Regions from separate parts of the Phytobacter diazotrophicus genome, predicted to be linked through region 1. Evidence: predicted binding sites of a transcription regulator. Region 1 holds the regulator's gene; the other holds the start of a gene.
What was found. The regulator sigma-54, encoded in region 1, starts transcription at its own class of promoters, with help from an activator protein. The targets are predictions, from matches to a motif close to GTTGGCACANNTTTCGCTNT.
Positions count from the first base shown of each region.

Region 2: a site for sigma-54 is predicted at 9,774-9,793, ahead of ACS0RQ_RS05415 (circularly permuted type 2 ATP-grasp protein). Genes of this name have one in related genera too.

Region 1 is NZ_CM125428.1:596,316-608,387, reverse strand. It holds gene mlaB (lipid asymmetry maintenance protein MlaB) at 97-390, opposite strand; gene mlaC (phospholipid-binding protein MlaC) at 390-1,025, opposite strand; gene mlaD (outer membrane lipid asymmetry maintenance protein MlaD) at 1,042-1,593, opposite strand; gene mlaE (lipid asymmetry maintenance ABC transporter permease subunit MlaE) at 1,598-2,380, opposite strand; gene mlaF (phospholipid ABC transporter ATP-binding protein MlaF) at 2,388-3,200, opposite strand; gene ACS0RQ_RS02940 (calcium/sodium antiporter) at 3,433-4,410, shown strand; gene kdsD (arabinose-5-phosphate isomerase KdsD) at 4,425-5,411, shown strand; gene kdsC (3-deoxy-manno-octulosonate-8-phosphatase KdsC) at 5,426-5,992, shown strand; gene lptC (LPS export ABC transporter periplasmic protein LptC) at 5,989-6,564, shown strand; gene lptA (lipopolysaccharide ABC transporter substrate-binding protein LptA) at 6,533-7,093, shown strand; gene lptB (LPS export ABC transporter ATP-binding protein) at 7,100-7,825, shown strand; gene rpoN (RNA polymerase factor sigma-54) at 7,874-9,307, shown strand; gene hpf (ribosome hibernation promoting factor) at 9,330-9,617, shown strand; gene ptsN (PTS IIA-like nitrogen regulatory protein PtsN) at 9,698-10,189, shown strand; gene rapZ (RNase adapter RapZ) at 10,235-11,089, shown strand; gene npr (PTS phosphocarrier protein NPr) at 11,086-11,358, shown strand; gene mtgA (monofunctional biosynthetic peptidoglycan transglycosylase) at 11,397-12,072, opposite strand, start outside.
Region 2 is NZ_CM125428.1:1,116,733-1,128,804, forward strand. It holds gene ACS0RQ_RS05365 (nucleoside recognition domain-containing protein) at 1-439, opposite strand, end outside; gene ACS0RQ_RS05370 (OBAP family protein) at 712-1,503, shown strand; gene ACS0RQ_RS05375 (MBL fold metallo-hydrolase) at 1,522-2,355, shown strand; gene ACS0RQ_RS05380 (bestrophin family protein) at 2,412-3,329, opposite strand; gene ACS0RQ_RS05385 (response regulator) at 3,509-4,204, opposite strand; gene ACS0RQ_RS05390 (GNAT family N-acetyltransferase) at 4,290-4,946, opposite strand; gene ACS0RQ_RS05395 (hypothetical protein) at 5,351-5,770, opposite strand; gene ACS0RQ_RS05400 (proteasome-type protease) at 5,807-6,538, opposite strand; gene ACS0RQ_RS05405 (transglutaminase family protein) at 6,557-7,375, opposite strand; gene ACS0RQ_RS05410 (alpha-E domain-containing protein) at 7,372-8,301, opposite strand; gene ACS0RQ_RS05415 (circularly permuted type 2 ATP-grasp protein) at 8,301-9,734, opposite strand; gene ACS0RQ_RS05420 (nitrous oxide-stimulated promoter family protein) at 10,011-10,355, shown strand; gene ACS0RQ_RS05425 (TOBE domain-containing protein) at 10,385-10,813, opposite strand; gene hypE (hydrogenase expression/formation protein HypE) at 10,946-11,956, opposite strand; gene hypD (hydrogenase formation protein HypD) at 11,953-12,072, opposite strand, start outside.

The DNA.
Region 1 (12,072 bases):
GCCCCACATCTTAGAGGAAAGTGAGGCGGTCTTAAATAAGCAAAAAGCCCCGTTGGTATACCAAACGAGGCTTTAAAGAGTAACGTACTGAAAAAATTAGCGAGGCAATACGTCCGCAGGCAAATTATATAATGCTGCAAGCGTCTGCAAATTCTCGCTGATCCCTTCGAGTGAAACCTGATGACCCTGAATTTTCCCCTGAGCAATCAGGTGAATTAATAGTGCCACACCAGCAGTATCAACGCGCGATACGGCGTGAAGATCGATGCAGGTTGTCCCTTTCATTGCCTCCTGACGAGCATTCCACAGAGGATTCAGCACATCCTGATCAAGCTCGCCTTGCAACACCAGCCGTTCACCTTCACGCACCCAGCTTAATTGCGGCGTCATTATTTCTTCTGGTCCAGAGTAATTTTCTGGTGAGAAATGGACTGCAACTGCGCGGTCAGTCCATCAATACCTTTGGTACGCAACAGATCGCTCCATTCATTTTGCTTGGTGGTGATCATGCTCACCCCTTCGGCAATCATGTCATACGCCTGCCAGTTACCGGACTGCGTGTTTTTGCGCCACTGAAAGTCCAGACGCACTGGCGGACGACCGTTAGGATCGATAATGGTCACACGGATCGGCACGATCGTGGCATCACCCAGCGGTTGCTCCGGGGCAATCTCGTATGTCTGACCGTGGTACATTGCCAGCGCCTGGCCATAGGCCTGTTTCAGATATTCACGGAAAGCAGCGAAGTAGGCTTCGCGCTGCGCAGGCGTTGCGTCTTTATAGTAACGCCCCAGTACCAGAGCGCCGGCATATTTAATCTGGACGTATGGCAGTAATTCCTGGTCAACCACATCACGTAAATAATCAGGATTCGCGCGAATCTTCGGCTGCTCATTTTTGAGGCGATCAAATGTTTTCTTTGCCGCTTCCTGCATTGCTTTGTACGGATTAGCTTGCTCCGCCGCGTTGGCGAGCCCAAGTGGCGCGATAACCAGCATGGCAACCATTAATAGACGTTTAAACATGCGTCAACTCTCCTCGTTAATTCGTCTTACCAGCAGACGGTGCGCTGGAAGTATCATCCTGCGGTTTTGACTGCGCATCGCCAGAATTCTTATTGTCACTGCCTTTACTGTTGTAAAGGAATTGTCCGATCAGGTCCTCAAGCACCATGGCGGATTTCGTATCCTGGATTGTGCTGCCTTCTTTAAGCATAGAAGTTCCCAGCTCAGGATCCTCAAAACCTATGTTCAAAGCCAAATATTGCTCACCCAGCAAACCTGACGTGCGAATAGCCAGCGAACTTGTATCCGGAATCTGGTTATAACGTTCTTCGATATCCATCGCGACGCGCGGCAGATAGGTTTTCGGATCGAGTTCAATATCCGCAACACGGCCAACCACTACGCCACCAATACGGACCGGCGAGCGTGCTTTCAGACCGCCAATGTTGTCAAAGGTTGCGTACACGCGATACGTCGGTTCGGTGCGCATAGAGGCGACATCGGCCGCTTTCAGGCAGATAAACAGCCCCGCCAGCAGCGCCAGTAACAGAAAAATGCCTACCCAAATTTCACTTTTTTTCGTTTGCATGAACTCAATTCCCAAACATCAATGCGGTGAGCACAAAATCCAGACCAAGAACGGCCAGTGAAGAGTGCACAACGGTACGCGTCGTTGCCCGACTGATCCCGGCAGAAGTCGGGATCGCGTCGTAACCATTAAATAAAGCAATCCAGGTTACAGTGATAGCAAAGACGACGCTCTTAATCAGACAGTTCACCAGATCCAGTCGCCAGTCGACGGCATTTTGCATCGCCGACCAGAAGAACCCTGAGTCGATTCCTTTCCAGTTCACACCCACCAGCGAGCCGCCCCAGATACCAACTGCAACGAAGATAATCGTCAGTAATGGCAAGGAGATAACACCCGCCCAAAAGCGAGGGGAAATCACGCGCCGCAGTGGGTCAACAGCCATCATTTCAAGGCTTGAAAGTTGCTCAGTCGCGCGCATCAGGCCAATTTCCGCAGTCAGTGCAGACCCCGCACGCCCTGCATAAAGCAGCGCAGCGACAACGGGCCCCAGCTCACGCAACAAGGAGAGTGCCACCAGCATTCCCAGACTGGTTTCCGCGCTGTAGGTCGTCAGCACCAGATAGCCTTGTAAGCCAAGCACCATGCCGATAAAGACGCCGGACACGATAATAATGAGCATCGACAGGACACCCACATTATAGAGTTGGCGCACCAGCAACGGCGCGTGTTTGCCAAATTCCGGCTTACCGACCAGCGCGTTGAAGAGCATTAAACCAGCGCGGCCAAACGTCGCGATCGTCTTAATCCCGCGATGTCCAAGCGACGCCAGTGCATGTAACAACATGAGTGGCTTAACTCCCTGTCTCAAATAAATCGGATTGATATTGACCTGCGGGATAGCGGAACGGCACGGGTCCGTCAGCAATGCCGTCGAGGAACTGACGGACACGAGGGTCAGCGTTTTCCTGCAAGCCTTGCGCGCTGCCCTGCGCCACAATTTTCCGGTCTGCCACTATATACGCATAGTCGGCGATGCTCAGCACTTCCGGCACGTCATGGGAAACGACAACACAGGTTACGCCCAGCGCGCTATTCAGTTCAGAGATAAGCTTCACCAGCACACCCATGGTAATAGGATCCTGGCCGACAAAAGGTTCGTCGAACATGATTAAATCAGGTTCCAGCGCGATAGCCCTTGCCAGCGCCGCACGACGCGCCATCCCGCCAGAAAGTTCGGAAGGCATGAGTTTTGCCGCACCGCGCAGCCCTACCGCCTCCAGTTTCATCATGACCGTACTTTTCAGCAACGCAGCCGGTAAGTTCGTATGTTCGCGCAGCGGATAGGCGACATTATCGAACACGGTCATATCGGTAAATAATGCGCCGGACTGGAACAACATGCTCATCCGTTTACGCACGGTAAACAGCCGGGAGCGACTCATCTCGGGGATATTCTCGCCGTCAAAAAGGATCTCACCCGCGTCTGGCGGTATCTGTCCACCAATAAGACGAAGCAACGTTGTTTTACCAATCCCGGACGGACCCATGATGGCGGTGATTTTACCGCGCGGCACCGTCAGCGAGATATTGTCGAAAATACGCCGACTTCCACGGGAGAAACTCACGCCACGGATATCGACCAGATTCGCCACAGTCTGGCTCATTCTTTCTTCCTTATAAGCCTTGATTGGGTCTAAGCATGATGCCGGATAACAGCAAGAACCCACCATTTTTACAGAATATTACCCGTATGAGTTAGCGAAAGCTGGCATTTGTTTTACTTTTGAGCCGCATAAAGTCAAAATTAAGAATTCTCTACGCCGCTTAAAATTCCCGGTTTTCCCCGGCAATCGCAGCCTGCGGACCGGCAGATTATACCTCAAGAAAGGACTTTAGATGCTTTTAGCGACGGCGCTGTTAATTATTGGTTTACTGTTAGTAGTATACAGCGCTGACCGATTGGTATTCGCCGCCTCGATTTTATGCCGCAGTCTGGGCGTTCCACCGTTACTCATTGGGATGACAGTGGTGAGTATCGGCACCTCTCTTCCGGAGATGATTGTCTCCGTTGCTGCCGCCATGCATGGTCAGCTTGATCTGGCGATGGGTACGGCCCTCGGCTCTAATATCACCAATATTCTGTTGATTCTTGGACTCGCTGCGCTTCTGCACCCATTTACCGTCCATTCCGATATCCTGCGCCGTGAATTGCCGCTAATGTTAATAACCAGCATGCTGGCAGGGTTCGTCCTGTTTGACGGGCAACTTACCCGGCTGGACGGCCTGTTTTTACTTCTGCTGGCCGTGCTATGGCTTGTATACATTGTTAAAATCGCCCGTCTGGCTGAACTGCAAGGTAGCGATACGCTAACACGTGAACAAGTTGCAGAGTTGCCCCGTGGCGGCAGCCTGTCAGTGGCATTCTTGTGGCTTGGCGTTGCACTCATCATTATGCCGATGTCAACACGCATGGTCGTAGACAATGCCACGGTGGTCGCAAACTATTTCGCGATGAGCGAATTAACCATCGGCCTGACGGTGATTGCCATTGTGACCGGTCTGCCGGAACTAGCGACAGCTATTGCCGGGGCACGTAAAGGAGAAGACGATATTGCGATCGGTAATATCATCGGCTCGAATATTTTCAACATCACGCTGGTGCTGGGTTTACCCGCGCTGATAGCGCCGGGTCATTTTAACAGCCTGGCTTTTACGCGAGATTATGGCGTGATGTTACTGGTGAGCGTCATTTTTGCCCTCACCTGCTGGCGACGTAAGCAGCAGACAGGCAAAGGAACTGGCGCATTATTATTAGGCGGTTTTATCACCTGGTTAGCACTACTGTACTGGGTTACGCCGCGTTTGACAGGATAACTGGACACACATTTATGTCGCATATCGATCTGCAACCGGGCTTCGACTTTCAGCAGGCTGGCCGGGACGTTTTGCAAATTGAACGTGAAGGCCTGGCTCAGCTTGATCAATACATCAATCAGGATTTTGCACAGGCCTGTGAGAAAATTTTCTATTGCAGCGGCAAAGTCGTCGTAATGGGAATGGGGAAATCCGGTCACATCGGCCGCAAAATGGCCGCAACATTCGCCAGTACCGGGACCTCTTCTTTCTTTGTTCATCCGGGAGAAGCGGCGCATGGCGATCTGGGTATGGTCGGTTCGCAGGATGTGGTGATCGCGCTGTCGAACTCCGGTGAGTCGAATGAGATCCTCGCGTTGATCCCGGTGCTCAAACGACTCAAAGTCTTTCTGATCTGTATGACAAGCCGTCCGGACAGCAGTATGGGCCGCGCGGCTGACATTCATCTGTGCGTGAAGGTGCCACAAGAAGCCTGTCCATTAGGGCTGGCACCAACATCCAGTACAACCGCCGCACTGGTCATGGGAGATGCCCTGGCCGTCGCGCTGTTGAAAGCCCGGGGTTTTACAGCAGAAGATTTTGCGCTTTCCCATCCTGGTGGCGCGCTTGGGCGTAAGCTCCTGCTGCGAGTCAATGACATCATGCATACCGGGGATGAAATTCCGCATGTGAGTAAAGAGGCCACGCTGCGTGACGCCCTGCTCGAAATCACGCGCAAGAATTTAGGCCTGACGGTTATTTGCGACGATCTGATGAAAATCGAAGGCATTTTTACTGATGGCGATTTGCGCCGCGTATTTGATATGGGCGTAGATGTGCGAAGTTTAGGTATTGCTGAGGTCATGACGCCAGGCGGTATTCGCGTGCGTCCTGGCACACTGGCGGTGGACGCGCTCAATCTGATGCAGTCCCGCCATATCACCTCTGTTTTGGTTGCCGATGGCGACCAATTGCTGGGTGTGTTACATATGCATGATTTGCTGCGCGCGGGCGTGGTGTGAAAAAGGATCGAAGAATGAGTAAGGTTGGAGCGTCGCTTGCGACATGCTACGGACCCGTCAGTACGCAGGTAATGGCGAAGGCAGAAAAAATTAAGCTGTTAATTCTTGATGTAGATGGTGTTTTATCTGATGGATCTATCTACATGGGTAATAATGGAGAAGAGTTAAAAGCGTTCAACGTCCGCGATGGTTACGGTATCCGTTGTGCATTAACGTCCGACATTGAGGTTGCCATTATTACTGGTCGAAAAGCTAAACTGATGGAAGACCGCTGCGAAACGCTGGGCATTACGCACCTTTATCAAGGGCAATCAGATAAGTTGTTGGCTTATCGCGAGTTATTGAGCAAACTTTCGCTGACGCCGGAACACGTTGCGTATGTGGGAGACGACCTCATCGACTGGCCTGTGATGGCTGAAATCGGTTTAAGCGTGGCGGTGGCGGATGCGCATCCGTTGCTCATTCCTCGGGCGAATTATGTCACCCGTACAGCAGGCGGGCGTGGTGCAGTTCGTGAAGTGTGTGATTTGTTATTGCTGGCGCAAGGCAAGCTTGATGAGGCCAAAGGGCAATCAATATGAGTAAAACCAGACGTTGGGTCATCATTGTGCTGTCACTGGTCGCACTGATACTGATTGGGGTGAACCTGGCCGATCGCGAACAGCCTGAACAAGTGACCGTTAACAATACTGACCCAACGTATAAAAGCGAGCATACCGATACGGTAGTCTACAGTCCGGAAGGTGCCTTGAATTATCGGCTGATAGCCCAGCATGTTGAATACTATTCTGCTGATGCGATCACCTGGTTTACCCAACCGGTGCTAACAACTTTCGACAAAGATAAAATTCCCGAGTGGTCCATTAAGGCGGATAAAGCGAAGCTGACCAATGACCGGATGCTTTATCTTTATGGACATGTTGAGGTCAACGCCCTGACCGCGGATGCTCAACTGCGAAAAATTACGACGGATAATGCACAGATAAACCTGATCACGCAGGATGTCGCCTCTGATGATCAAGTCACGTTATACGGAACAACATTTAATTCCACCGGCCTGAAAATGCGCGGCAATTTACGCAGCAAAAACGCCGAGCTTATTGAAAAGGTTAGAAGCTCCTATGAAATTCAGAACAAACAAACTCAGCCTTAATTTTGCCCTGGCCAGTGTCCTTTTTGCCGCCAGTCTTCCGGCGCTTGCGGTGACCGGCGATACCGAGCAACCGATCCACATCGACTCCGATCAGCAGGCGCTGGATATGCAGGGGAATGTGGTGACCTTCACCGGTAATGTTGTCGTGACCCAGGGCACCATCAAAATCAATGCCGACAAGGTTGTGGTAACACGCCCTGGCGGTCAGCAAGGTAAAGAAATCATTGATGGTTACGGTAATCCTGCCACCTTTTACCAGATGCAGGATAACGGCAAACCCGTGAAAGGCCACGCCTCCCAGATGCACTATGAGCTGGAAAAAGATTTCGTGGTCCTGACAGGCAATGCCTACCTTGAACAGCTTGATAGCAACATCACGGGCGACAAAATTACCTATCTGGTGAAAGAGCAGAAAATGCAGGCTTTCAGCGATAAAGGCAAACGCGTGACGACGGTTCTGGTGCCGTCGCAGTTGCAGGATAAGAGCAACAATAAAACCCCGGCTCCGGCGCAAAAAAAGAGTAACTAATTCGTTATGGCAACATTAACTGCAAAGAATCTCGCCAAGGCCTACAAAGGTCGTCGTGTGGTGGAAGATGTCAGTCTGACAGTCAATTCAGGCGAAATTGTCGGGCTGCTCGGTCCTAACGGTGCAGGTAAAACCACGACGTTCTACATGGTCGTTGGTATCGTGTCGCGTGATGCGGGCAATATCATCATCGATGATGAAGATATCAGTCTGCTGCCGCTGCATGCCCGGGCACGTCGCGGTATCGGCTATTTGCCGCAGGAAGCCTCTATTTTCCGGCGCCTGAGCGTATTTGACAATCTCATGGCGGTACTGCAAATTCGCGACGATCTCACATCCGAACAGCGTGTGGATCGGGCGAACGAGCTGATGGAAGAGTTCCATATTGAACATCTGCGCGACAATATGGGGCAGGCGCTTTCTGGTGGTGAACGTCGTCGTGTCGAAATTGCTCGCGCGCTGGCCGCAAACCCGAAATTTATCCTGCTGGATGAACCGTTTGCTGGCGTTGACCCGATATCGGTAATTGATATCAAGCGCATTATTGAGCACCTGCGTGATAGCGGACTTGGCGTGTTGATTACCGACCACAACGTTCGCGAAACGTTGGCGGTGTGTGAGCGGGCTTATATTGTCAGCCAGGGGCATTTGATCGCGCACGGTACGCCTCAGCAAATCCTTGAAGACGAACATGTTAAGCGCGTATATCTTGGGGAAGACTTCAGACTCTGATAGGGTAGGGTTTATTGACGTGTTTAGTCGGAGAGTACTGCTCTGAATATGAAGCAAGGTTTGCAATTAAGGCTCAGCCAACAGCTAGCCATGACGCCACAGTTGCAACAGGCTATTCGCCTGCTGCAACTGTCCACGTTGGAACTTCAGCAAGAACTCCAGCAAGCTCTGGAAAGTAATCCATTGCTTGAGCAAACCGATCTTCACGAAGAAGTGGATGCACAACAATCCCAGGACAACGAAGGGCTGGACACGGTTGACGCTCTTGAGCAAAAAGAGATGCCCGAAGAGTTGCCCCTGGATGCCAGTTGGGACGAAATCTATACCGCTGGCACCCCTTCCGGTAGCAGCACCGATTATCTTGACGATGAACTGCCTATTTACCAGGGGGAGACCACCCAGTCGCTACAGGATTACCTGATGTGGCAGGTTGAACTCACCCCCTTTTCGGATACCGATCGCGCCATTGCGACCTCCATTGTCGACGCTGTTGATGACACGGGGTATCTCACCGTTCCCCTGGAAGACATCCTGGAAAGCATGGGTGATGAAGAGATCGGTCTGGATGAAGTCGAAGCGGTACTGAAACGTATTCAGCGTTTCGATCCGGTCGGTGTTGCGGCCAGGGATCTGCGCGATTGCCTGTTGATCCAACTCTCTCAGTTTGCCAAAGAGACCCCCTGGTGCGATGAAGCGCGTTTAATCATCAGCGATCACCTGGATCTGCTCGCTAACCATGACTTCCGTACGCTGATGCGCGTAACGCGTCTGAAAGAAGATGTGTTAAAAGAGGCGGTCAATTTAATCCAGTCTCTTGATCCACGCCCTGGCCAGTCAATCCAGACCGGCGAGCCCGAATATGTCATTCCTGACGTGCTGGTGCGCAAGCACAATGGGCGCTGGACGGTCGAGCTGAACTCCGACAGCATCCCACGTTTGCAAATCAACCAGCACTACGCCGCTATGTGCGGTGGTGCGCGTAACGATGCCGACAGCCAGTTTATCCGCAGCAATCTGCAGGAAGCGAAATGGCTGATCAAAAGCCTTGAGAGCCGGAACGATACCCTGTTAAGGGTAAGCCGCTGCATTGTTGAACAGCAGCAGGCGTTTTTCGAGCAAGGCGAAGAATTTATGAAACCGATGGTACTGGCCGATATCGCTCAGGCCGTCGAGATGCATGAATCAACGATTTCCCGTGTCACGACCCAAAAATATCTGCACAGTCCGCGTGGCATCTTTGAGCTTAAATATTTCTTCTCCAGTCATGTGAATACCGAAGGCGGCGGCGAAGCTTCGTCAACGGCTATCCGTGCACTGGTGAAGAAATTAATTGCCGCAGAGAATCCTGCGAAGCCGTTGAGTGACAGTAAGCTGACTACCATGCTCTCAGATCAGGGTATTATGGTAGCGCGGCGAACCGTTGCGAAGTATCGAGAGTCTTTATCCATTCCGCCGTCTAATCAGCGCAAACAGCTGGTGTGACCTAACCGATAAGGAAGACACTATGCAGCTTAACATCACAGGACATAACGTCGAGATAACCGAGGCCCTGCGCGAATTCGTCACCGCGAAATTTGCCAAACTCGAACAATATTTCGAAAGGATCAATCAGGTCTATGTTGTGTTGAAAGTGGAGAAAGTGACTCATATCTCGGACGCGACCCTACACGTAAACGGGGGGGAGATTCATGCAAGTGCGGAAGGACAAGACATGTATGCTGCTATCGACGGTTTAATTGATAAACTGGCGCGGCAGCTCACGAAACATAAAGATAAACTGAAACAACACTAATTGTCCGGGCACTCGTCTGGCGCGTATCACCCTGCCGCAACCCGGCAGGGTGTCTGCACTGGCGACGCTTAGGTGAAATTATGATGAACAACGATTCCGCTCTTCAATTGAGCAATGTCCTTAACCAGGAATGTACCCGTAGTGGCGTTCACTGCCAGAGCAAAAAACGTGCCCTGGAAATTATCAGTGAACTGGCTGCAAAGCAGTTGAGCCTGCCACCACAAGTGGTCTTCGAAGCGATCCTGACGCGTGAGAAAATGGGCAGTACCGGCATTGGTAACGGTATCGCCATCCCTCACGGAAAACTCGAAGAAGATACTCTTCGTGCCGTTGGTGTTTTTGTGCAACTGGAAACACCTATCGCCTTCGATGCCATTGATAACCAGCCAGTCGATCTACTCTTCGCGCTTCTGGTTCCCGCCGATCAGACCAAAACCCACCTGCATACGCTTTCGTTGGTGGCCAAGCGTCTGGCGGACAAAACCATCTGTCGCCGCCTGCGCTCAGCGCAAAGCGATGAGGAGTTGTATCAGATCATCACGCTGACAGAAGGCGAAAATGACGATGCGTAACGCAACAGCCGCCTTTCTGTCGTTGGTTCTGAGGAGAATTGGCTCATGGTCCTGATGATCGTTAGTGGTCGTTCGGGCTCTGGTAAGTCAGTGGCCCTGCGCGCCCTGGAAGATATGGGATTTTACTGCGTCGATAACCTGCCGGTCGTCCTGTTGCCAGAACTGGCAAGAACGCTGGCTGACCGCCAGACGTCAGCCGCCGTCAGCATCGATGTGCGTAATATGCCGGAATCCCCGGAAATTTTTGAGCAGGCGATGAGCAGCCTGCCGGACTATTTCTCACCGCAACTGCTGTTCCTGGATGCCGATCGTAACACCTTGATCCGTCGCTACAGCGACACGCGTCGTCTGCACCCTCTTTCCAGCAAAAACCTGTCTCTGGAAAGCGCCATCGATGAAGAGAGCAATCTGCTGGAGCCACTGCGCTCACGCGCGGATCTCATCGTCGATACATCGGAAATGTCTGTTCATGAGCTCGCCGAAATGCTCCGCACCCGCCTGTTGGGTAAACGCGAGCGCGAGCTGACGATGGTGTTCGAGTCCTTTGGCTTTAAGCACGGTATCCCTATCGATGCCGACTATGTGTTTGACGTACGCTTCTTGCCTAACCCGCACTGGGACCCGAAATTACGCCCAATGACCGGGCTGGATAAACCGGTTGCCGCCTTCCTTGACAGACATACGGAAGTGCACAATTTTATTTACCAGACTCGCAGTTATCTCGAACTGTGGTTACCGATGCTGGAAACCAATAATCGCAGCTATTTAACGGTGGCGATTGGGTGTACCGGCGGTAAACACCGTTCCGTCTATGTGGCTGAACAGCTTGCGGACTATTTCCGCTCGCGCGGTAAAAACGTTCAGTCTCGTCATCGTACGCTGGAAAAACGGAAAACATGACCGTAAAACAAACTGTGGAAATCACCAATAAGCTGGGTATGCACGCCCGCCCGGCGATGAAACTGTTTGAACTGGTTCAGGGTTTTGATGCTGAGGTGCTGCTGCGTAACGACGAAGGAACCGAAGCCGAGGCCAATAGCGTGATTGCGCTACTCATGCTGGACTCCGCCAAGGGTCGGCAGATAGAGATAGAAGCGACAGGCCCCCAGGAAGAAGAAGCGCTGGCGGCAGTCATTGCGCTTTTTATTGCCGGGTTTGATGAAGACTGACTGCACGCGTTTTCCCTCTCCCAATGGAGAGGGTATTGTCAATGCAGTTTATTGCGTTCCAGGAACTCTTCTCCGCCAAGCTGACGCATCTGACGCATAATCCACGCCTGACGGCTGCGCACATACCCTGAGGGCGCATCCGCGCGAAAACGTACCGGATTTGGCAATACCGCCGCCAGCAATGCCGCCTCAGCCATCGTCAACTTGCTGGCGGGTTTATGAAAGTAACGCTGCGAAGCGGCTTCCACACCAAAGATGCCATCGCCAAATTCAGCAATATTCAGATAGACCGTCAGAATACGCCGCTTTGTCCAGACAGCCTCCGTGACCAGCGTTAATCCCGCTTCAAAGCCTTTACGCACCCAGCTTTTACCGTCCCAGAGCAGCAGGTTTTTAATGGTCTGCTGGGAAATGGTTGACGCACCGCGAATACGATTTTCATGCTGTTCATTGTGCGACAAGGCTTTTTCAATCGCGCCAAAATCCAGCCCCCAATGGTCCGGGAAACGCTGATCTTCGGCGGCAATCACCGCCAGCGCCGCCCAGGGTGAGATCTCATCCATACCGACCCAGTCCGAGTGAGCGACATAGCCGAAATCCCCGGTAAGCCACGCCCCAAACTGCCGTTCGACCATCACGGCTGAAAACGGCACCGGCAAAAAACTGAACAGAAGAATACCGCCGCCCCAGAAAATGCCCAGCGCCAGCACCACC
Region 2 (12,072 bases), 520 kb from region 1:
AAAGTTTTTTCCCGAACAGATGATAAGTGACCGCAGCGGCGACCAGACCACCAAAAATCGAAATGATGATGGCGTTTCCCCAGTGCAGCCCGTAAGGGATTAACGGGTAGAAGACATTGCCCTGGCCCATCGCAAATAACATTGCCAGCGCGGCGGCAAGCTGGCGCTCTGAGGTGCCTCTTTTTTCCATAATGGCCAGAGCGGCAATGGGGGCGGCAAAGCTGACGAAATTGAGTTGTATCAGGGCAAAGATGGCGATCCCGGAAATACCAAAGGGTTTGAGCACTGGCGCGGTCAGCCGAACAACGGCATCGACAACGCCTTTTGCTTCCAGGTATTTCATCACAATGAGCATGACAACCATGACGGGAATAAGCGTGTAAAGCGCAACATCAACAGACGCCTTTCCTGCTGACATAATGACATCAATAATATTCATTAAGCTATCCAGTGAAGATCCACGCAAGGCAATCTACACCTCCGCGACAGTAAGTAAAATCCATGTCGTGCTTTTATAATTTAGTCGGATGGAAGTGACGCTTTGTTGGCTGACGGACATAAGGAGAACGTCTGACGCATTGGGGAATATCATGCCAAATGCAGTAAATCCTCAGCGCATTATTTTTATTATCCCGCTTAGTTTAAGATTTTTATCGTTCAATCTCCTTTAGTGTACTACGTTCAATAATGTCACTGTGGTGAGGAGAGCGGATGAAACCATTATCTCTATTGATGTTAACAAGCCTGGCGTTAGCGGGATGTGGGGCGAATAATTCGCCGCCCAAAACCCCCGTTCCCGGCGAAAAAACCTCTGCCCAAATGCGCACCCTCGAAACCGGTGCGCAAGTAATTCAATCCCGCCCACCAGTCGATGCGATAAGCGCCTACCTCGACGGGTTCCATTTCTATAACGGCGATAAAAATGGTCAGATGGAAGCCCATCATTATGTGACGGTACTCAATGACGATGTCATGCAGGCCGTGATTTATGACAGCAACACCAAAGATGCCCGGCTGATGGGCGTTGAGTACATCATTAGCGAACGTTTATTTAAGACCCTGCCGCCAGAAGAAAAAAAGCTTTGGCATAGCCACCAGTATGAAGTGAAGTCCGGGAGTCTCATTGCCCCTGGTTTACCGGCAGTGGCGGATAAGTCACTGATGAAAAAGATTGTGAATACGTACGGGAAAACCTGGCACACCTGGCATACCGATCGTGACAAGACCCTGCCGCTGGGTATTCCGGCACTAATGATGGGTTTTACCGGGGAAGGGCAGCTTGATCCCCGGCTATTGGCCGACAGAGATCGTCGGTTTAATGTGCAAACGCAGGCTATCAAAGGTGAGCGTGAAGATCTGGTGGCCCATCCTGTCGTTGACGGCGCTAACGCATGGCAACGCGGTGAGGTGATTCAACTCAAGCGGACAACCGGCGGCGGTGAGCATGCACAGGGCGAAACCGCGCATTTTGGCGCATCCGAGCAAACCCGGCAGGTAAAGTGACGATGATCCGGAGGTCTAATGAAAATTCACCACCTCAACTGTGGTTGCATGTGCCCGTTTGGCGGCGCGTTTTATGATGGATTCAGTAAAGGGCTTCACGCGCATCTGGTCTGCCACTGTTTGCTGATTGAAACGGAGCGGGACGGGCTGATTCTGGTGGATACGGGGTTCGGTCGTGACGATATACGCCACCCCGGTCAGCGTTTGTCTGGCTTTTTCCGCCTGATGAATAATATCCAACGGCGGCAAGAGCTGACGGCGCTTGCACGTATAGAAGCGCTCGGGTTTAACGCGGCGGATGTGCGGCATATTATTCTGACACATCTTGATTTTGACCATGCGGGTGGGCTTACCGACTTTCCTCACGCCCGGATTCATCTGTTGCAACAAGAGATAGATACCGCGCATCAGCGCTACAGTTGGCTTGCGCGTGAACGCTATCGACCCGGACAGTGGGGCGGTACTTCCGGCTGGATTGGCTACCAGCCAAAAGGGGAGAACTGGTATGGCTTTGAGGCGGTGACCGCGCTTGAAGGATTGCTGCCAGACATCCTGCTGGTTCCGCTGGCGGGTCATACGCTGGGACATGCGGGTATTGCCATTCGCCAGCCGCAGGGCTGGCTGCTACATGGTGGCGATGCATGGTTTTATCGTGGCGAAATGCGACAACCAACGCGCCACTGTACGCCGGGCCTGCGTTTTTATCAGTGGATGATGGCAATGGATAATGATGCCAGACGCCATAACCAGCAGCGGCTTCGGGCGCTTTCCTGCCGCCACGGCGATGAAATTACCTTTTTCTGTAGCCATGATGAGCAAGAGTTGCAGACGTTAGCTGCCCCCGGACGCTAAGCGCGTCGGTGTTATCGCGACCCGTTTCAGGTCGCGATAACCGCATGAGTGGGCGTTTAAATCAGGTTGAAACGCTTATCCGGTACAGGCAATGGCGGCAGCGGGCTTTGCCCGGTGATATCCATCAGATTGCGTTCTATCGTGGTGCAGATGGCGTTCAGCGCCAGGTTATTGGGGTTTGTGCCAAACGGATGCTCCATCTCTTCGGCAATCGAATCCCATGACAGGAAAGCGTAAGAGATAAACGCTGAAACAAACGGTGTCATCAGGTGAAGGTCGGACACCAGCGCCAGCGGCAGAAGGGTACAAAACAGATAGACCGTACGCTGCAAAATCAAGGCATAAGCAAAGGGAACCGGCGTGTTGGCGATACGCTCGCAGCCCCCCAGGCAACGCGACAGCTCGTTAAGATTCTCATCAATATTCTGCCAGACAAAATCATTAATCTTGCCTTCCCGGCGCAGGCTGGCGTACTCCTTGCCAATAAAAATCAGGATGCGATGACAGGCCGAAGTACTTTTCATCACCTCGGCCGCTACGTCCGCAGGCAGCAAACGTTGCATATCCCGCGTGGCATCTTGTTGGCGAAGCTGGTGGTTCAGACACCAACTGAACGCGGTCAGGTAGTGGGAAAGCTTCTGCTGGATCGCCGTATCGTCAGGCAGGGCGCTGATGGTCTGTCGCATCAGGCTGCGGGAGGTGATCGTCACCGAACCCCAGATCATTCTCGCTTCGGTGTAACGGCTGTAACTGGCGTTGTTGCGAAAGCCAAGAAATATAGCAATGGCGATACCCAGCAGGCTAAACGGGGCAACGGTCAGGTGAATGTTCAGATTCTCGTAGTACGGCCAGGCAATGATCGCCACGATAGACATGAACAGGTTCAGTCCCAGCCGGAAGATAATCATCGACAGCACGGAGCCATGCCAGTTAAAGAGCCGCACAAACCAGCTCTGGGGCGGACGTATGATCATACGGATTCCTTTACGGTCTTTTGTTTTATTGTTTGCAGGTGGCCGGTGTTAATCCAGCGCGAGAATTGTAGCCTGATCGGATTTTCCCGCAAGCTGATGCGAAAGGAGGAGGTATAACGCAGGGCTTAGTAAGGCATCATGCACCCGCAGACCGGGTGCGACACGATCGCCCGGAGGAGTTATGGCTGTCGGAACCGGTAGCCGATGCCGCGCACGTTGAGCAGCACCTCTGTGATTCCGGCGGATTCGAGTTTCTTGCGCAGATTATAAATATGGGTATCCACGACACGCTCAAGAGCATCGCTTTCCGGAAGGCACTGTTCCAGTAATGAGAGGCGCGACCAGGCGCGAACGGGTGAGCGCATAAGCAGGGTTAATAATGAAAATTCGGTGGGCGTTAGCTCAAGTAAAACCGGTTTTTGATGGTCGACCGTTACCGTGGCGGTCATTGCTGTGGTGTCGACTTCCAGACCTTGCCAGCGCAGGATCTCTTGCGATTCAGCCTGATGATGGCAGCGTCTCAATACAGCCTGGACTCGCACAACCACCTCTTTGGGATCGTAGGGTTTGACGATGTAATCATCCGCACCGTAGCGCAGGGCGCCAATTTTATCGGGAAGATCGCCCATCGCCGAAATCATAATCACAGGCGTAAGCCCGTCGCGACGCACTGCGGCCAGCACCTCGCTGCCGTTCATCGACGGCAGCATGATATCAAGCAGAATAAGATCCGGTTTCCACTGCCGGGCCATATCAAGCCCGATGCGTCCGTCGCCGCAAATCGCAATCTCGAAATTTTCCCGCTTAAGGTAGGCCTCAAGAACGCCCGCCGCATCGGCATCATCTTCAATTATCAGCACCCGACGTTGACTCATCGTCTCTTCCTGTCGCACAGAACGTATTAAGCATGATGATACCCTGGGCAACGGCTTTGCGATATCGGGTGTGGCGGCGGTTTACTTAGCGGAAATCCTTAAGTTTTTTCAATTGCCGCCCCAGACCGTCGAAATTATTCTCCCTCAGCCAGGCTTTGATCGGGACCTCTAAATCTTGCCATTCGCTGGCGGTGATTGAAAACAGCGCGAGGTCTTCCGAATGGCCTTTGGTCACTTTTTTGTCCCGCAATATCCCTTCTTTGCGAAAGCCGAAGCGCTCAGCGGCTTTAATCGCCCCGTCATTGAAAATGTTTGTACGCCATTCACATCTGCGGTAGTGGAGCGCATCAATAAAATAAGCCAACACTAAATAGATCGCTTCGGTGCTGATGCGTGTTTTTTTTAACGCTGGCGTCCAGTTGATATCCGTAAGCTCGAACGTGCCGTGTATTGGATTAATCCTTGTGATGCAGAAAATGCCTTTCACGGTATCGTCATTTTTATCAATAACCGACATGTGCATGCCATTTTTTGCGCCGATAAGCTCGCGAAAATAGTTATAACACGCCTCTTTGGTAGCGGGGCGTTTTCCTGGTAAATAGGTCCAGTCACGATCATCATCAATACTTTGCCAGGCATGAAATAAATCTTCTGCATGATCGACAGATAACGGTGTAACCATGCAATAATTTCCGCTAAGGGAGAATTTTTCAGGGGTGCTTCTGGGCGTCCAGTCTTGCATTTCCTGCCCCAGGCACTGGCCGTAGCTATTTCTATATTGCATAACACTCCCCCTTAAATGAATGTAATTCTGACTGAATTAAAGGCCATTGCATCGTAATGCTAATTATATCAACGGTTGCTTTTTGATAATACGATCATGATCGTGTTTCCCGGTAATAAAATAACTTCACGGCGTAATGCGTAATTATTAAGCGGGCGTTTATTTCGTGCTCGTGGTATTTTTTTTATCGACCATAAGATAAATTTCCGTAATAAAGATATGAAAAACCATACGATTGAATATTTTCTTAGGAGTTAGTTTTAACACTATTATTGTGCCAGTGTAGTGCTTGTTAACAATACCGGAAAGGGGAGGCAGAAGAGTGACCTCAGCGGCTTTCACCGCCGGGATCGAACAATATATTACTGACTGGTTAAATTCTGGCATTCCGCGGCGGCATACTGCGCGGCGCTGAGCGGCACATTATCCAATGCCTTTTTAATGGCGGAAGAGGAGGAGAACTGGTTTACCGCGTCCCTTTGCATGATCTCAAAACTTTTTTGAATATTCGCGGTGATGTCGTCGCAATTTGCCCCCTGATTCAGGCCGCCAATCACCACGTTATTGAGGCGCTCGGACATTTCGGCCCCCATTTTTTGGCCCATTTTTGCCGGGTCTGCTTTGCCTTCTTCCGGCATGGTGCCAGTAAGTAGCGCAGACTTATACAGCGCCTGGCCCAGGGTAACTTTCGCTGCCGCGACTGTCTCTTCGTTCGATGTTGATGCCAGCGCGGATGTTGACGCTGCAAGCAAAAATAAGGTGCTAATGACTGCCAGTCTCATTGAGAAGCTCTTTGTTTATTACAGGTATCGCCCAACTTAGCCCTGCGCCGGAAAAGGCGGCAACTGGCGGAAGGTGTTAACCAGGCCTTCCGACCAGGCTTTGCGGATACCGGTAAAATAGGGATCGTTTTCCGTGATGCGTCGCTGTTCGCTGGCATCATAGGTATTCGCGCGATAAATCATGACATCCAGCGGCATACCGACGGACAGATTACTGCGTAACGTCGAATCGATGGAGATCAAGGCGCAGCACATAGCGTGCTCCAGAGGGGTATCGACCGTCAACACCCTGTCGATAATCGGCTTGCCGTATTTGCTCTCGCCAATCTGAAAGTAGGGAGTGTCATTCGTCGCTTCAATGAAATTACCTTCGGGATAGATATGAAACAGGCGCGGGACCTCGTTGCCAATCTGCCCACCGAGCAGCATATTGCAGCCAAAATTGGTACTGCTGTTTTGCTGCGCCGCGCTGTCGCGGTGAATCACTTCGCGCACGGTCTCCCCGATCAGCGTGGCGGCGTCATACATCGTCCCCATCTGCATCAGGTTTGGCGTATGCTGGCCCTGTATCCGTTCGTTAAGCAGGCTGACAATGCTCTGTGTTGTGGCCAGGTTCCCCGCCGACTGGATCACCAGCACCCGTTCCCCCTCCTTGCTGAACACATGGAGTTTTTTAAACGTTGCGATGTGGTCGACACCCGCATTGGTGCGGGAATCGGAAGCAAAAACCAGCCCGTCGGAAAGACGCATGGCCACACAGTAAGTCATTAAAATACCTTTATTGATTCATTGTTGCTGCTGCATCTGATGTTGTCGCTCAAACAGACTTACCTCAGCAGCGGAAAACATCTCTTCACAGCCGCCGCCAAAGCGGCTACCCCGCACCGGGCAGGCATCCAGATAATCCATTCCGATCGCCAGGCGAAGATGTTGGTTCAGATCACGCGTGTTATTGGTGATATCAAAACTTTGCCAGCGGCCATCAAGCCAGGCCTCTGCCCAGGCATGCATCGCCACATGCTCGGTATCCCGGCTATAAACATAACCACTGACGTAGCGCGCCGGAATGCGCAGGCTACGACAGCAGGCCAGGAAAACGTGCGTATGATCCTGGCACACCCCTTTTCCTTTGGCAAAAGCGACGGCGGCGGTGTCGTGGACCTGGGTGGCGCCGGGCGTATAAGGCATTTTCAGGCGTAATTCCGCCATCAATTCTCCCAGGCTGCCAACCGCATCCTCTTCACGGTAATAACGCCGGGCAAATTCGCGGATCGGCGAGTCCGGGTCGGTTAACGGGGTTGTGCGCAGGAACACCAGCGGAGAGAGTGACTCACTGATCTCTTCCTCTTCTTCTGCATTATCGGCGATCTCAACCACACCTTGAGCATGAATGATTATCTCTTGATGAGGGTGATCGAGGGTTAAGACATGCATCAGATTCCCGTATGCATCGGTCGTCGCTACCGCCGAGGCGGGCAACAGCAGGTTCCATTCCTTAATATACTGGCGACCAGAGGTTTGCGGCGTCAGACGCAGATACTGCGTACTGAACTTCACCTCTTCATCGTAGTGATAATGCGTCAGGTGATTAATGGTCAGTTTCATAACGCCTCCAGATAGGTCTGGCGGATACTGTCGGCCAGCTCGTTAATTTTGGTAAGAAAACGGTTTAACCACTCCTGAAGGTCGTCGGCCAGGGCATCATCAAGGGAGCCAAAACGTAGCTCCACATGCAACTGATGGGCAAGACGCAGCGGAACGCGCGCCCGCTCGCTGCCAATCATCTCCAGTTGTTGGACCAGGTCGCCGACGCAGGCATGCAGCGAGCGCGGTACGTCATTGCGAAACACCAGTAATTCGGTGACGGTTTCCCGGCTGATTGGCTGGCGATAAATACTGTGGTAGGCCTCCCGGGCGCTCACCGCACGCAATAACGTATCAAGACGGTAATATTCGCGTACCGGATCCGGGTCATTGCTGAGTTGCTGATCTTTTAGCGCCAGCAACTGGGCGGTGGCGAACGCACGCTCAATCAGGGTACCGATACGGATAAAACACTGGGCGTCGTTACGCAGCAGGGTGCCGAACATGGCACCACGGAACAGATGCGCACGCTCTTTCACCCAGTCAAAAAAGGCGTCGATGCCAATTTTATCCACCCCGGTCTGGCGCAGATTGCGGATATCGATACGCGTGGTATTGATGCACTCCCACACTTCCGATGAAAGACTGCCGCGCACGGCATGGGCGTTGTTCCATGCCATTTCTATACAACTGTAGATACTGCTCGGGTTCTGCCCATCAAGGGCAAAGAAATTCAGCAGATTATTCATACTGAACCGGGCATAACGCTCCTGAAACAGCTCATGCCCGAACGTCAGATTGAGCGGCAGGGCTAAATCATGCTGTTGCTGGCTGTGGCGCGGCATCATTGATAATTTGTAGGTCACGTCAAGGACGCGGGCAAAGCTCTCTGCCCGTTCCAGATAACGGGCCATCCAGTACAGTTCGCTGGCGGTGCGGCTTAACATTATTCATCCTCCTCCATCACCCAGGTGTCTTTCGTGCCACCCCCTTGCGAGGAGTTCACCACCAGCGATCCTTCGGTCAGCGCCACGCGGGTCAGCCCGCCAGGCACCAGCCTGATCTCTTCGCCGTACAGCGCAAACGGACGCAGGTCAATGTGGCGTGGAGCCAGCCCTTCCTCGACAAAGGTCGGGCAGGTAGAGAGCGCCAGCGTGTTTTGTGCAATATAGTTGCCGGGGTTTGCCAGCAGCCGCTGACGGAACGCATCGATCTGCGCCCGGGTCGAGCGGGGGCCGACCAGCATGCCGTACCCGCCTGCGCCGTGGACCTCTTTCACCACCATCTCATCCAGATGGGCCAGCACGTAACTCAGGTCTTCGGCTTTACGGCACTGCCAGGTGGGGATATTGCCGAGGATAGGCTCCTCAGAAAGATAAAAGCGGATCATGTCCGGCACGTATGGATAGATGGATTTGTCATCCGCCACGCCGGTGCCAATCGCATTGGCCAGCACCACGCCACCTGAACGATAGACCGACAACAGGCCCGGTACACCCAACATTGAATCTGAGCGAAACGCCAGTGGGTCGAGGAAGGCATCGTCAATACGGCGATAGATAACATCGACCCGGCACGGGCCTTCGGTGGTGCGCATATAGACGCCGCCTTCTTTGACGAACAGGTCGGCGCTTTCTACCAGCTCTACCCCCATTTGCTGGGCAAGAAAACTGTGTTCAAAGTAGGCACTGTTAAAGCGACCAGGCGTCAGTACCACCACGCAGGGGTCATCAACGTACGTGCTTTCACGCAGGGTTTGCAGCAGATAACTGGGGTAACGTTCAACCGGCGCGATATGCGAACTGGCAAACAGATCCGGATACAGGCGCATCATCATCTTGCGGTTTTCCAGCATATAAGAGACGCCGGATGGGGTGCGCAGATTATCCTCCAGCACGTAGTACCCGCCGTCACTGTCGCGGACCATGTCAATGCCGGTGATATGGGCATAAATATTATTGTGCAGATCGACGCCCTGCATACAGGGCTGATATTGCTCATTAGCAAGCACTTGCTCACGGGGGACAATACCGGCATTGAGAATATGCTGGTGGTGGTAGATGTCGTACAAGAAGGCGTTGAGCGCTTTTACCCGCTGGCGTATTCCTGCATCAAGCATCCGCCATTCGTGGGCCGGAATGATACGCGGCACGCTGTCGAATGGAATTAAACGCTCTGTTCCTCCTTCTTCACCGTAAACATTAAACGTAATGCCGACGCGGTGAAACAGCAGCTCTGCCTGCTCTTTCTTCTGGTGAATGGCATGCTGGTCAGTTTGCTGTAACCAGTGCCACCAGGCGTCATAATGCTGGCGCTGCTGACCTTCTGCGGTGAGCATTTCATCGTAGTAAGGCGCGCTCGGAAGCGTCATTTTTATCATTGTCATCCCCTGCATTCCGCTTGATGAAGATAGAGTTAAAATGCAGAAAACATGCCAGCGCACCAAAAGCGCGGCTTATCACGCTATGGCGAGGCGGGGTGCACCGTTATGAGGAGCCGCAGGCGTAAAAACGCACCACGATGACGTTCAGACGGCAGAAAAAGGGGAAAGTTGGTGCAAGTGTAAAGACGGCTGCACCAGCCGGAAAAGCGGTAATAAGTGTTCGCCTGTTCCCTTTAAAGGGGTAAAATAAATGCATCTTTAAAGGGGGCTATGATGACGGGAAAACGCATTCGCCGCGAAAAACTGACCATTCGCTCTATGATTGCGCTTTACCAGCAGCGCTGTCCGCAGGCGCTGGCGGATGATGCGCACTATCAGGCATTGAATGATTACGCGGATAAACGGCTGGATAAATGTGTGTTTGGCGAAGAGAAACCGGCCTGCAAACAATGCCCTGTGCACTGTTACCAGCCAGCTAAACGTGAAGAGATGAAGCAGATTATGCGCTGGGCCGGGCCGAGGATGCTGTGGCGACACCCTGTGTTGACTATCCGTCATCTGATTGATGACAAACGTCCTGTTCCCGAACTGCCGGAAAAATACCGCCCTAAAAAATAACGCCGTGGCGGGCACGGCGTTATCTATTCTCAGGCGCGAGTGGCTATAAGAATGGACGATGCTTTAATCAGGGCAATGACGCGTTTTCCCGGTGTCAGTTGCAACGCCTCGCTGCTTTCGTTGGTCACTATTGCCACTATTTCAAAACCAGCATCAGTGGCGACATGTACGGTTGCGTTTACCGCCCCTTCGGTCACGGCGCTTACCGCTCCGGCAAACTGATTACGGGCGGAGAATTTCAGGCCGCAGTCCTCGGTTGCCAGCGTAACCCACGGCGCTTTAATCAGTGCGATGGCTTCTTTTCCGGGGTTCAAACCCAGTGCTTCCTTACTGCTGGATGTGACGACAGCGACAAGCTTCGCGCCTCCGGCGAGGGTTAATTCCACTTCATCGTTTACGGCACCGTGCGCGGTTGCGCTGACTTTACCGACAAGTTGGTTACGAGCTGAAACGGCCATGTTGCCTCCTGGATAATGAGAAAGAGTAAGTTATCTCAGGTCATTGCCTGTTTATCCATACCCATTTTCTTATCATGGGTATAGCTGTTCAGACAGATGCTGATAACGTGGCGCTTCCACGCAGACACAACATCAGCAAATCCGCGGCAGGGGCTCGGCGTGCGGTAAGTCCAGAATACGCTTCACACCGTATAAACCCGCCAGCCGTACCCCTTTACGCTCCACCACTTCGCCGATGATCGCGGCATCCTGGCCGAGCGGGTGGGCGCGTAACTGAGCCAGCACCTGCTCCGCCGACTGGCGCTGTACAGCAATCACCAGCTTTCCTTCGTTAGCAAAATTCAGCGCTTCCAGCCCTAATAGCTCGCACACGCCGCGCACCGCAGTTTTCACCGGCAGGTCACGTTCGTTAAGTTCGATACCATAACCGCTGGCGGCGGTGAACTCATGCACCACGGCGTTGACTCCGCCGCGCGTCGCATCGCGTAGTGCTTTCACGCCCGGAATATCGCGCAATTGTTGAATCAACGGGGTTAACACCGCACAGTCGCTGGTCAGCTCACCATCCAGCCCCAGCTGTTCGCGCAAATTGAGAATGGTCGCGCCGTGATCGCCGAGCGTACCGCTGACCAGCAGCACATCACCGGCCTCAAGGGTGCTGGCGCCCCAGCGAATATTGGCCGGAATGGCGCCAATACCCGCCGTATTGATAAACAGCTTATCTGCCGCCCCGCGCTGCACCACTTTAGTATCGCCGGTAACAATGGCGATATCCGCGCGGCGGGCGGTTTCCGCCATGCTGGTGACCACGGCTTTCAGGGTCTCCATCGGCAGGCCTTCTTCAAGAATAAACCCGCAGGAGAGATAGCGGGGAACGGCGCCGCTTACCGCCACATCGTTCGCCGTGCCGCAAATGGAGAGCTTGCCGATATCGCCGCCGGGGAAGAACAGCGGGTCGATGACGTAGCTGTCGGTGGAAAAGGCCAGTCGGTCACCGCTGGCGGCGAGAGTCGCGAGATCGAGACGCGCCTGATCTTCCTGTTCACTGAGCCACGGGTTCGCGAACGCATCGATAAAAAGCTGGCTGATAAGCTGTTGCATCGCCTGACCGCCGCTGCCGTGCGCCAGTTGGACTTCATTCATACTTCGCACTCCTGAGCACGATATTGATACCAGGCGGCGCAGGCTCCCTCAGATGAGACCATCAGTGCGCCAAACGCGGTTTGTGGGTTACAGGTATTGCCGAAAAGCGGGCACTG